2 regions of the Gluconobacter sp. P1D12_c genome follow, and region 2 is predicted to be linked to the other one. Evidence: predicted binding sites of a transcription regulator. Region 2 holds the regulator's gene; the other holds the start of a gene.
What was found. The regulator LexA, encoded in region 2, represses DNA repair genes until DNA is damaged. The targets are predictions, from matches to a motif close to TGTTCTANNTANGTTC.
Positions count from the first base shown of each region.

Region 1: uvrA (excinuclease ABC subunit UvrA) is a predicted target of LexA. The motif match lies at 4,463-4,478, and genes of this name have one in related genera.

Region 1 covers NZ_JACSIQ010000006.1:221,278-228,243, reverse strand. Annotated here, with positions in the region: gene gyrA (DNA gyrase subunit A) at 1-1,619, opposite strand, end outside; gene KP705_RS09035 (class I SAM-dependent methyltransferase) at 1,693-2,319, opposite strand; gene KP705_RS09030 (helix-turn-helix transcriptional regulator) at 2,540-3,337, shown strand; gene KP705_RS09025 (GNAT family N-acetyltransferase) at 3,334-3,801, shown strand; gene ssb (single-stranded DNA-binding protein) at 3,866-4,447, opposite strand; gene uvrA (excinuclease ABC subunit UvrA) at 4,580-6,966, shown strand, end outside.
Region 2 covers NZ_JACSIQ010000010.1:41,994-48,959, reverse strand. Annotated here, with positions in the region: gene kdsA (3-deoxy-8-phosphooctulonate synthase) at 1-16, shown strand, start outside; gene KP705_RS11840 (DUF3429 domain-containing protein) at 4-489, opposite strand; gene eno (phosphopyruvate hydratase) at 592-1,872, shown strand; gene KP705_RS11830 (septum formation initiator family protein) at 2,020-2,349, shown strand; gene rpmG (50S ribosomal protein L33) at 2,463-2,630, opposite strand; gene lexA (transcriptional repressor LexA) at 2,938-3,663, shown strand; gene KP705_RS11815 (hypothetical protein) at 3,716-4,321, opposite strand; gene pgsA (CDP-diacylglycerol--glycerol-3-phosphate 3-phosphatidyltransferase) at 4,423-5,025, opposite strand; gene uvrC (excinuclease ABC subunit UvrC) at 5,135-6,966, opposite strand, start outside.

The sequences.
Region 1 (6,966 bases), on a different contig from region 2:
ATGGTCACAACCATCTGCCCCGGCTCGATCAGGCTTTCGTCAGACTGATCGCCCAGCGCATCGGAGATTTCCGACATGCGTGGGGTGGCAATTTCAGCCCGGGCCGCCAGCAATTCATTGCGCATGACATCCATGCGACGACTGTGATTGCCAATGATGTCGAGCAGGTCGGCAATCTTGGCCGCAACTTCGCTCAGCTCACCCTGGATCTTCTCACGTTCCAGACCGGTTAGACGCTGCAAACGCAGTTCAAGAATACCGCGAGCCTGCGCTTCTGTGAGGCGAACCTTGCCATCATAGATGACATTGCCTTCGTCCTGGATCAGCTCCAGCAACGGCACAACTTCGCTCGCATCCCACTCGCGCGCCATGAGCAGCTCACGCGCTGTCGAGGCATCAGGGGCAGAACGGATCAGCGCGATCACTTCGTCAATGTTGGCAACAGCCAGCACGAGGCCAACCAGCAGATGCCCACGATCCCGCACCTTGTTCAGATCGAAGCGTGCGCGACGCAGAATGACGTCTTCGCGGAAACGAATGAACGCCTGCAGAACGTCCATCAGCCCCATCGTGCGCGGCTTGCCCTCATCGAGTGCCAGCATATTGACACTGAAGGACGTCTGAAGCTGCGTGAAGCGATAGAGCTGGTTCAGCACCACTTCCGGCGTCGCATCGCGCTTAAGCTCAATGACAACGCGCATTCCAGAACGATCACTTTCGTCCCGGATATCAGAGATGCCTTCGATTTCCTTCGCACGAACGAGATCGGCAATCTTCTCCTGAAGGGTTGCCTTGTTCACCTGATACGGGATCTCGGTGATGACGATCGCCTGACGATCCTTGCGGATCTCCTCGATCTCAGCACGAGCCCGGACCGGAACAGACCCACGCCCTGTCTCAAACGCCTTGCGGATACCGCTGCGGCCCATGATGATTCCGCCGGTCGGGAAATCCGGGCCGGGGATGATCTGCATCAGCTCATCCAGCTCGATCGCCGGATTGGCAATCATCGCCAGCGTGGCATCAATGACTTCGCCAGGATTATGCGTCGGGATGTTCGTGGCCATACCGACCGCGATACCCGAAGCGCCATTCACCAGAAGATTTGGGAACGTCGCTGGCAGAACCTTAGGCTCGTGCTCGCTCTCGTCGTAGTTGGGCTGAAAATCAACCGTGTCCCGCTCAATATCATCCAACAGGAACGACGCAGACTTGGCCAGACGGGCTTCGGTGTAACGCATGGCAGCCGGGCTATCGCCATCGACCGAACCGAAGTTACCCTGTCCATCAATCAGCTTGACGCGCATTGACCAATGCTGCGCCATACGAACCATGGCATCGTAAATCGAGCTGTCACCGTGCGGATGGTATTTACCCATCACGTCACCGACCGCACGCGCAGACTTGCGGTAAGGCTTATCAGACGTAAACCCACTCTCGCGCATCGCGTACAGGATGCGACGATGGACGGGTTTCAGGCCGTCACGCACATCCGGCAAGGCACGCGAGACGATCACCGACATCGCATAGGCCAGATAGGAGGAGCGCATCTCCTCCTCAATCGTCACCGGAAGACGATCGGAAGGTACAATATCAGTCGGCTCGTTCAGCTCGGTCAAGACAGGTCCACCACGCTAAAATACAGTCCGCACAGCATAGCCCATGCGCGGCCTACATGCCACACCCACCCCATTATGGCCTGTGAGACTGAAAAACGGTCACGTCCAGCAGGAAACTGCCGTCTTCTTCCAACCCCAGTCTTTCACGGACAGCTACAGGCGCACCACGCTGTAACGACCGGATGCCCTCTACCCGCTCCGCCGGCGTCCGTGTTCGTGATACCCAGCTCTCAAATTCCATCCGCAAACGGCTGCGTCTCAGGCTATCCACAACAAAACCGGATCTTCCGAGAGCAGACACCCATTCTGTCACGGCATAGTCCCTCACATGAGAGATATCCCGCATCAATTCCAACGTCTGGAGCCAACTATCGGACATAGCGTCTTCAGGAGCCGTAACATCCCCGAAAATAGCCAGACCTCCTGGCTTCAGAACGCGATGCACTTCTCTCAGACCAGCCTCAAAGCCTTCCCAATGATGGGCACTAAACCTGCATAAAACAGCGTCAAACACACAATCATCAAATGGAAGTGCTTGTGCGGCGCCCTGTTCAACAACAATGTTGCCAAGGCCACGGTCTTGAGCGGACCTGCTTAAAGCAGCCAACATTCCAGCCGTGACATCGCAGGCGACAACCTGCCCGACATGTGGCGCAACAGCATAGCTGACATGCCCCCCGCCACAGCCAAGGTCCAGCACACGTTCAAACCCGCCCCCTGAACAGCCCGAACCATCACGTCCAGATCATCGCCCTGATTATGCACCACGCTATTTACGTAAGATGACGCCCTGTCTTCATAATGCTTCGCAGCAAATTGTCCTGCCTGCCTAACCATCTGATTTTTCTCCCTTGAAGATCATCATCAGGCAATAAACAGTCAGGTATAAGATCCTATCTTATCATGGTATAAATTGCACCATGCCTACGTCTAGCCGTAAAACTCTTGGTCTGTTTCTTCGCTCGCACCGGGAAAGGCTTCCCCCGTCAGAAGCAGGCTTGCTGACTCCATTGCGTCGCAGACGCACCCCAGGGCTACGCCGCGAGGAAACAGCTCAACTCTGCGGGATCAGCACGACATGGTACACGTGGCTGGAACAGGGACGCGACGTCTCATGCTCGTCCGCCACCCTGTCGCGCATTGCCACGGCTCTGAAACTGTCCACGACAGAAAGACGCTACGTTTTCACTTTGGCAGAACTGCGAGACCCTCACGGGGATCATACCGAGCCAACTGCACCAGCTGCACTGCTCAGCCTCCCGGAACAGATCTCCAGCCCCGCTTATTTGCTCGATCCCTTGTGGAATGTTCTGAGCGCAAATTCCGCAGCCAAAATCCTTTTCGATGCCTGGCTGAACAGCTCAGAGACCAATCAGCTGCGCTATGTTTTTCTGAACCCCCATGCCCGAATTTTCCTTACCGACTGGCTAACCCGCGCCCAGCGGCTTCTGGCCGAATTTCGGGCCGATACAGTTTCGAGTGCCCGTACAGAACCTTTTCAGACGCTTGTCTCAACCCTTCAAAGAGAAAGTCCGGAATTTAACCGTTTCTGGGAAGACCAAAGCGTCCTCCCCAGAGAAGGAGGGCACCGGAGTTTTCAGCATCCAACACAAGGCCTTCTCCACTACCATCAAACAACGTTCATCCCGACAGCTCATACGGGCTATAAACTTGTCATTTTATCCAGAAGCACGACCACTCCGGATTCCACTCTATGAACCCGAACTACACTCTCCGCCCAGCCGATTTTTCCGAACAAGAAACACGCGACCTTTTGGCCCTTCACCTTGCCGGAATGCACGAAAACACCCCTGCTGGACACGTCTTCGCCTTGGATCTGGCTGCTCTCACCTCATCTGATATCGAGGTCTGGACTGTCCGCCACCGGGGCCACGTTGCGGGCATTGGTGCGCTAAAACGACTACGTGCTCAGGACGGTGAGCTCAAATCCATGCGGACTCATCCGGATTTTTTAAGACAGGGCATCGCCAGCACTCTTCTGGATCATCTCATTCACAGGGCACGCTCTCTGGGCCTGAAAAAGCTCAGCCTTGAAACCGGCCAGAATTCTTCTTTCGAACCGGCACTAAAGCTCTACAAGACCCGGGGCTTTCAATTCGGCGGACCTTTCGCTGACTATCAGGCCTCTGAGTTCAACCAGTTCCTTCATCTGTCGCTCTAAAACGGGCCTTTCACGCATAAAAAAACCGGACTGACACTGCCAGCCCGGTTCTCCGGAAAATCCCTTAGAACGGGATTTCATCATCCAGATCGTTATCTGGCGGAGCATCCCAGCCACCACCACGACTGCCCGACGCGCCGCCTGCGCTACCGCCGCTACTCCGAGAGCCGCCGCCAAAGCCACCTTCACTGCCACCGCTCCGGTTTCCACCACCAAAGCCGCCGCCGTTGTTGCTTCCGCCACCGTAGGACGAACCACCACCGTCGAAGCCACCACCTTCATCACCGCCACTGCGGTTACTGTCGAGGAGCACCAGCTCACCGCGGAAGCGATCAATCGTCACTTCCGTCGTGTAACGTTCCTGGCCAGACTGGTCGGTCCACTTACGGGTCCGCAGTTCACCTTCGAGGTAAACCTTGCGCCCCTTGCGCAGAAAACGCTCAGCCACATCGCCCAGGCGATCATTGAAAATGACGACGCGATGCCATTCCGTACGCTCGCGGCGCTCACCGGACTGACGGTCGTTCCATGTTTCAGACGTGGCGATCGTCAGATTGACAACCTTCCCACCTGACTGCGTGTTCCGGACTTCCGGGTCCTTGCCCAGATTCCCGACCAGAATCACCTTATTGACGCTACCTGCCATTCCGTACCAACCATTTATTCTCGAATTGTTCTTTTCATGCGGCTCAGAAAGCCCATCTATGAAATGATCTAGCATCCCTTTGGATGCGTTCCCATCTCACATTCTACTTTCTGCATAGTCTTCGGGGTTTTCGTGAGCTTTCCAGACAATCATTCGATCCGTGTCCGTGGTGCCCGCGCCCACAATCTCAAGAATATCGATGTCACGATTCCCCGTGACTCCCTGACGATCATCACGGGTCTCTCCGGCTCCGGAAAGTCATCTCTCGCCTTCGATACGATCTATGCCGAAGGTCAGCGCCGATACGTGGAAAGTCTTTCCGCTTACGCCCGCCAGTTCCTTGAACTGATGGGCAAGCCGGATGTGGACTCCATTGAGGGCCTCTCCCCGGCCATCTCGATCGAACAAAAAACGACGTCAAAGAACCCCCGCTCCACCGTCGGCACCATCACGGAAATCCATGACTACATGCGCCTTCTCTGGGCGCGCGTAGGTGTTCCCTATTCACCCGCAACCGGCCTCCCTATTGAAGCCCAGACGGTCAGCCAGATGGTAGATCGCGTCATGGCGCTTCCTGAAGGCACGCGTCTCATGCTGCTGGCGCCGGTCGTCCGGGACCGTAAAGGGGATTGCAAACGCGAATTGGCAGACCTGGCTCGCAAGGGCTTCACGCGCGTCAAAATTGACGGTGAGCTTTACGAAATTGCCGAAGCCCCCGAACTCAATCGCAAGACCCGCCACAATGTCGAAGTCGTGGTGGATCGGATTGTCGTCAAACCTGATCTCGAATCCCGTCTGGCAGACAGCTTTGAGACAGCGCTCGAACTCTCCGACGGTCTGGCCTACGCCGAAGAAGTCAGGCGTGCGGGAGAAACAGCTGCCCCCGCCCACATCGTTTTCTCCTCACGTTTCGCCTGCCCTGTTTCAGGCTTTACGATTGAGGAGATCGAGCCCCGTCTGTTTTCGTTCAATGCCCCGATGGGCGCCTGTCCCACCTGTGATGGTATTGGTACGGAAACCCATTTTGACGAGAACCTGATCGTCAGTGACGACACCCTGACACTTTCTGAAGGTGTGATTGCCCCTTGGAGTGGTGCCAGCACGGACTGGTATGACCAGACTCTTGCAGCTCTTGCGCGCCATTGCGGGGATACCATGAACACGCCATGGCGAGACCTGAAAGCCGAAACCAGGGATTTGATCCTGTACGGTTCCAAAGAGGCCATCGCCATTCCGTATCGTGATGGCAGCAAGGTCCATACCGTTACGAAGCCCTTTGAAGGCGTGCTCAAAAACCTGCGGCGGCGCATGGCGCAGACAGACAGCATGTGGGTCCGCGAGGAACTGTCGCGCTACCAGTCAGAAAAGCCCTGCCACACCTGCCATGGCGCACGCCTGAAACCTGAAGCCCTCTGCGTAAAGGTCAATGACCTGAACATCGCCGAAGCGTCGGATATGCAGATCCGCAAGGCACTGGACTGGTTTTCTGGCGTTGAAGTTACCCTCACCCCACAACGCGCGGAAATCGCACGCCGCATTCTTCGCGAAATCACGGATCGCCTACACTTCCTCGACGATGTCGGCCTCGACTACCTCACGCTTTCCCGCGGATCGGCCACACTTTCTGGGGGTGAAAGCCAGCGTATCCGGCTGGCGTCCCAGATTGGCTCCGGTCTGACCGGCGTTCTGTATGTGCTTGATGAACCGTCCATCGGCCTGCATCAGCGCGACAACGAGCGCCTTCTCGGCACACTGGAGCGTCTCAAACGCCTTGGAAACACCGTCATCGTCGTCGAACATGACGAAGATGCCATCCGTGCTGCTGATTACCTTATCGATATGGGGCCTGGTGCTGGCACGCGCGGCGGAAACGTCATCGCTATCGGCACACCTGCGGAAGTAGCCAAGAATAAAGAAAGCCTGACCGGTGCCTATCTTTCGGGTCGGAAGTTTATTCCAGTTCCCGAAAACCGACGCATCTCGGACAAAACACTCACATTGGTTGGGGCCAAGGGAAACAATCTCAAGGATCTGACTGTCGATTTCCCGCTGGGGACTTTTATTGCGGTCACCGGTGTATCAGGTGGCGGAAAGTCCACTTTGGTCGTGGATACCCTTTATAAAGCGCTGTCTCGGCAGCTCATGAAATCGAGCCAGTCTCCACTCCCTTATGACCGACTGGAAGGCGTAGAGAACCTCGATAAAATCATCGAAATCGATCAGTCTCCGATCGGCCGTACACCTCGTTCCAACCCCGCCACCTACACGGACCTGTTCGCCCCTATCCGGGACTGGTTTGCCGAACTCCCGGAATCCAAGGCACGCGGTTACAAACCAGGCCGCTTCTCCTTCAATGTAAAGGGCGGCCGTTGCGAAGCCTGTCAGGGCGATGGCGTCCTGAAAATCGAAATGCACTTCCTGCCTGACGTTTTTGTCACCTGTGACACCTGCAAAGGCGCGCGGTACAATCGTGAAACGCTGGAAGTGAAGTTCCGTGGCAACTCCATCGCTGATGTACT
Region 2 (6,966 bases):
ATCCTACAGCGTATAATTCTGTAAAGGTGCCAGGGCTGCCATGAGGAGACTTATGACAGCCCCTACCGTTAGAACGCCCCTTAGGGGCATGTACCCCGGTGGCAGCGCGCCATTCTTCCAGGCCATTCGTTCTACAGCAAACGTTGCCAGAAAACCGATAACCTCAAGCAGGTATCCGGCGCGCAAGCCACCAAGTAGTCCAACGCAAAGGGAAAGCCATGCCCAGAGTGCAGGGCAGACTCCCAGAAGGAGTCTCTGGCGGTCGCGATCTGCTGTTCCCTGAACTGTGATGATATCTGGCCGCTCCATGGCGAGGCCCCAGTGGACTGCACCGAGAAAAGACAGGATGCATGCCCCATAGGCCAGAAGAATAACGGTTAGATGCGGGAGTGGGGAGAAAAGTCCGGCGAGGAAAATCCACCCTCCAAGGGTCAGGAAAGGTATAAGTCCTGCCAAACCGAGGATCAGGGCGAGGAAAGGAAGACGCATGTCGTCGATTGACCTTGTGTTCTGATTTTGAGACGAGACGTGTGGTCCGTCCCGAACGGTTATGAGCCACCCCCGGTTCACGCATATCCAGGAGAGCTTCCATTGAGCGCCATTGTTGATATCACCGCCCGCGAGATCCTGGACAGCCGTGGTAACCCAACCGTTGAGGTTGAGGTTGAGCTGTCGTCTGGTGCCCGCGGTCGCGCCGCAGTTCCTTCCGGTGCTTCCACTGGTGCCCACGAAGCCGTTGAGCTGCGTGACGGGGACAAGTCCCGTTACAACGGCAAAGGTGTTCTGAAGGCCTGTGGTTTTGTCGAAGACGAAATCCTTGAAGTGCTGCAGGGTGCCGAATCCGAAGATCAGATCGCAATCGACAATGCGATGATCGAGCTGGATGGCACACCGAACAAGTCCCGCATTGGTGCGAATGCAATTCTCGGCGTTTCTCTCGCGGTTGCCAAGGCGACGGCAGAAGAGCTGGAACTGCCGCTCTATCGCTATGTCGGTGGCGTTTTCGCGCACACGCTGCCGGTTCCCATGATGAACATCGTGAATGGTGGCGAACACGCGGATAACCCGATCGACATTCAGGAGTTCATGATCCAGCCAGTTGGTGCGCCGACGTTGGCTGATGCCGTGCGCATGGGGTCTGAAATCTTCGCCGCTCTCAAGAAGGGCCTTTCTGCTGCTGGTCACAACACCAATGTTGGTGATGAGGGCGGGTTTGCTCCGGGGCTGAAGTCTGCTGATGAAGCTCTGAGCTTCATTACGAAGTCTGTTGAGGCTGCCGGGTATCGTCCGGGCGATGACGTGACGTTTGCCCTCGATTGCGCAGCAACCGAGTTCTACAGCAACGGCCGTTACAACCTGAAGGGTGAAGGTAAGGAGTTCGACTCTTCAGGCATGATCTCCTACCTCGAAGATCTCGCCAAGAAGTATCCGATTGTCTCCATTGAAGATGGTCTGGCTGAGGATGACTGGGAAGGCTGGGTTGAGCTGACGTCCCGTCTGGGTGATCGTCTCCAACTCGTTGGTGATGATCTGTTCGTGACCAATCCTGAGCGCCTTCGTCGCGGCATCAAGGCCAAGACAGCGAACTCCCTGCTCGTGAAGGTCAATCAGATTGGCACGCTGACCGAGACGCTGGAAGCAGTCGAGACAGCTCACAAGGCTGGCTACACCTGCGTCATGAGCCACCGTTCTGGTGAAACTGAAGACGCTGTGATTGCAGATCTTGCTGTTGCCACGAACTGCGGGCAGATCAAGACGGGCTCCCTCTCCCGCTCTGACCGTACGGCTAAGTATAACCAGTTGATCCGTATTGAGCAGCAGCTTGGAAGCGCAGCCCGTTATGCGGGTCGCAGCATTCTGAAGTCCGCCTGATCAACAAACGCCGGCCTCCATTCAGGAGGCCGGTTTTATGTATTCGCTAAAATAATCTACTGTCTTGAACAACAGTGATTGTTTCGCAGCCTCTCTCTGAGCTACATTGATGGGAAGTTTTCAAGCCAAGGGAGCCTGTTACCCCGCGTGAGACCCGTCAGACTTATCAAACGTGCCATCCGCGCGGTTGCTCCCCCTGTGCTCTTTCTGTCCCTGACCGCTTATTTCGGGTGGAACGCCCTTCACGGCGCTCATGGTATCCGTGCCTATCAGGATCAGCTTGTGCTTCAGCAGCAGGCAATCCAGGCGCAGCAGGATGCCAAGGATGAACAGGCGGTATGGCACCGTCGCGTGCTGGCTCTGAAAGAGAAAGCTCTTGATGCTGACATTCTGGATGAACGTTCCCGTGCCATGCTCAATCTGACGCGTAACGGTGATATTGTCATCCCCTACGGTCCACATGATAAACTATTTTAAGAGCCGTTCTCGGCTCTTTTTTATGTTCGGGAAAGTCTATTCGTCAGAAATTGAGCCAATAAAAAAGACGACCCAAAGGTCGCCTTTTTTAACGTCGTATGATCCGCGAGATCTTACTTGATCTTGGCTTCGCGGAAGGTCACGTGCTTGCGGGCAACCGGGTCATACTTACGAACTTCCATCTTGCCCGTAGCAGAACGTGCGTTCTTCTTCGTGACGTAGAAGTAGCCGGTGTCAGCCGACGAGACGAGACGGATCTGAATAACGTTGCTTTTTCCCATGATACCCTCGGGCTTGCGCCGTCCTGATGCCGCTCGCAAGTGCCAAAGCAGCAGGTTGATCTAGTTCGGCGCAACATGCTGATTTGTATGTCGTAGGTCAAGGCTTTCTGAAGAAAATCCAGGGATAAGGTGCATTTTTCCGCAAAAACCGGGGTTTTTAGCCAGATAAAAGCTTTGTTGATGCCTGGTAGATGTTCTTGCAGGTGGACGAAGTGGAACCTATAAGGAACAAAAGAGCGTCGCATAAGTTTATGCAGTGTCTCAATCTTTAGATTTTGCCTCCACCGAGGCGCATGGGAGCGCCTGTATGCTGACGCGTAAGCAGCACCAGCTTTTGCTATACATTGACGAACATCTTCGGCGGACGGGTTATTCCCCTTCCTTCGATGAAATGAAGGATGCCCTGGAGCTTCGGTCTAAATCAGGGATCCATCGCCTCATTTCTGCCCTTGAAGAGCGTGGTTTTCTGCGACGGCATCACCATCGTGCAAGAGCGCTTGAAGTTCTGCGTCTGCCGCATATGGGTCTTGAGGCTCCAATTGTGGAGGCCGTGGCTAATCCGACGCCTTTTGTTCCAACGATTGTTGAGGGTGGTCGTCAGGACCTTCCAGGGACATTTTCCGAGGCACCCCGCTCTCCTGTTGAAAACACCAGCGTTCAGCTTCCACTTTATGGACGCATTGCTGCTGGTCTTCCTATCGAGGCTTTGCAGGATGATAGCGCACAGATTCAGGTGCCATCATCCCTGCTCGGCACTGGAGAGCATTACGCTCTCACAGTTGCGGGTGATTCCATGATTGAAGCCGGCATTTTGGACGGTGATGTTGCCATCATCCGGCGAGGCGAAGTGGCGGATAATGGTCAGATCGTTGTTGCGCTGATTGACGATCAGGAAGTGACGCTCAAGAAGCTGCGCCGTCGTGGTTCTACGATTGCTCTGGAAGCCGCTAATCGGGAATACGAGACACGTATTCTGCCGGCCGCGCGTGTTCGCATACAGGGACGGCTGGTCGCCCTTTTCAGGCAGTACTGAGAGAGCTGCCTTGCCGGATTAATGCTCCGGCGAGGCAGATAATTTCCGATGATTATTTATTGGGAACTGACGGAACGCCGCGTACAACGCGGACTTTGCCATCTGGAGCAATAAGTGTGCTTGTCCCATCCCCGTTCGGAATGATGATGGTCTTGTCAGGGTTTTTATTCAGGAAACGACCAGCATTATCTGGAACGCTACTGGGAAGCGTCGGGACGAAGTGACTGCGATCTTCTGACACACCACGCATCGCATCGATTTTTTCACCGACGGACATGGTGTCGCCCGGTTTCATTTGAGGGCCAGCGACCCCGAGAGCACCAGTGCCCGCAATACCGCCCATGAAATTCTTGTCGAGCGTTGCACCACCAAAATACGTAGCCGGATCGCCGAGAGATTTATTAAAGATGCTGTCAGGATTCACAACATCTTTAAGGGTGGGCAGAGGCTGAGGTGATCCGGGCCACATGTTCCCGCCTTCTGGCAGAATTGGTGCAGCCGCTACGAACTCACCACGTGCTCGGCGAAGGTTCTCACTATCGCCATGGGGAGCATTGGGGTTACTTCCAGACCATAGGGCGGTGTCATTAAAAAACTTGCCCATGCCCGCACAGCCGCTCAGGGCCAGAGGTAATGCCAGTAGAGCGGCCTTACGCATTGTGTACTCCCATAAGGTCGATCCCTGAACTTTACCTGTCATCGATTAAAAGCGCCAGATGACGAGCTGATAACTGCAATAATAATCACAGATAGTCCAGATCAGGAGACGATCTTTGAAGACTTGCGTGGCTCAGAGGCCATCATTCTGGAGAGCCCTGCCGTGAGATAGCCCCACCCGCTTAGAACTGTTGGAATAACTGAAAACCAGAGAAGAATACCGCCGATTAGTGTGGCCGGCAGGAATGAAAGATGAAGAGTAGCCGCAGCCTTGTCCCCCCCAATCAGGAAACCGATCGCGACCATCTGAATTCCGGTTTTCCATTTTGCAAGGCGGGTGGACGGAAGGGTTGCGCGTTGAGAGGCCATGTATTCACGCAAGCCACTGACCAGAATTTCGCGCAGCATGATGATGATGGCAGCGTAGAGCGAATACACTGGAAGTGTGGTCAGGCCAGCGAGTGCGAGCAACAGCGCACCGACAAGAAGCTTGTCCGCAATCGGATCCATCATCCGACCCAGTTCGGATAGCATTTGCCATTTCCGTGCCAGAGCACCATCCAGATAATCCGTGATGCAAGCAGCCGTGTACACAACGCAGGCTGCGACGTTACCGAGTGCGGAATGCAGCGCCAGCAGGGCAACCAGAACAGGAATGGCCGCAATACGGAGCAGAGTCAGGACGTTTGGCAGATCAGTCAGCATCACGAAGCAGTCTAGAACAGTTTATCCGTCTCCGGTATGCGCCAATCCGCTCTGAATGTGTGTATTTTTTATGCCAAGCCAGCGTTCAGGACGTGACCTCACGGAATTGTCAGCTCTGTGTCCGAAGCCATTCGGGATGAAAGTGCCCGTAGATGGCTCTGGCCGTTCCAGAGCTGATTCCGGGCGCAGTTTCAAGCTCTTCGAGACTGGCCTGTCGCACGGTCTTGGCTGACCCGAAGTGATTCAGAAGCGCCTTCTTACGGGCACCTCCGATTCCCGGAACATCATCCAGTTCAGATTTCCGGAGCCCTTTGGAGCGCCCTGCCCTGTGTGTCGTAATGGCGAAACGGTGGGCTTCGTCTCTCAGGCGTTGAAGATAATAGAGAACCGGATCTCGAGGCGGGAGCTGGAACGGTGGCTGTGTTTCAGTGAAAAACCATTCGCGTCCAGCATCACGATCCGGGCCTTTGGCGATTGCCACAATGGGAATTCCCGTAACGCCAAGGTCTGCCAATACGTTGCGCACTGCATTGAACTGACCCAGGCCGCCGTCAATTAGCAGCAAATCTGGCCAGTCTTCAGGTCGTTCTCCATCTTCCCTGTTTTTTCCAAACCGGCGCTCCATGACTTCCCGCATCATGCCGAAATCATCACCGGGAGTGACCGGGCCCTTGATGGCGTATTTTCTGTAGGAGCGCTTTTCAAAACCTTCAGGCCCACCCACAACCATGACGCCATAAGGTGCCTGACCCATGATGTGTGAATTATCGTAGGTTTCGATCCGCTGGGGTGTTTCAGCGAGGCTGAAAACCTTCGCGACGCCCTCTAGGAGTTTGCGCTGTCCGGTATTCTCCGCCAGCTTTCGCTCCAGTGCTTCACGTGCGTTCAGCGTGGCGTGATCTACGACACTTTTCTTTTCGCCGCGTTGAGGACAGACAACCTCGACTTTCTGCTCCCTCTTGATGCTGAGAGCTTCTTCGACAAGCTTCTGTTCTGAGATCTCCTGATTCACCAGGATGACAGGTGGTGGAGGCTTGTTGTCATAGAACTGAATGAGGAAGGCGGAGAGCACGTCAGCCGGGGTCTCTTCCTCTGCATGCACGGGATAAAAGGCGCGGTTGCCGTTATTGCGGCTTCCACGAATGAAAAAGACCTGAATGCAGGTTTGCCCTGCGGTCTGCCAGATTGCCACGATGTCTGCGTCGTGAATGGAGGCCGGATTGATGATTCCTGAATTCTGGATGCTGGAAAATCCACGGATACGGTCCCGAATGGCTGCAGCCCGCTCATACTCCATGGCTTCGGAGGCGCGTTCCATTTCAACAGCAAGCTCCTGCTGCAACTCGGTATTTTTACCCGAGAGGAATTGCCGAGCCTGGACGACCAGCTCGCTATAATTTTCTTTGGAAATACGATCCACACATGGCGCAGCGCAGCGTTTGATCTGAAACAGCAGGCAGGGCCTTGTCCGGCTCTTAAGAACAGCGTCAGAGCAGGATCGCAGTAGAAAAGTTCTCTGCACAAGGTTCAGAGTCTGATTTACCGCCCATGCGGAAGCAAAAGGTCCCCAGTAGGTGGCGCCTTTCACGGGTTTTCCACGCTGTTTGGTGATCTGAGGAAATTCGTGATTTTCAGTGAGCATTAGCCACGGATAGCTTTTGTCATCCCGCAGCAGGATGTTGAAGCGTGGCTTCATACGCTTGATGTAGTTTGCTTCTAGCAGAAGCGCGTCAGCTTCCGTCCGGGTGATGACAATCTCCATCGAGACCGTCAGAGACACCATACGGCGCAGACGCTCTGGCAACTGGGTTGTGCGCGTATAGGAAGCAACACGTTTCTTGAGGCTTAACGCCTTGCCCACATATAGAACCTCCCCTTTCTCGCCGAGCATGCGATACACGCCAGGGCTGTAGGGAATGGTTTTCAAAGCGTCCCGAATAG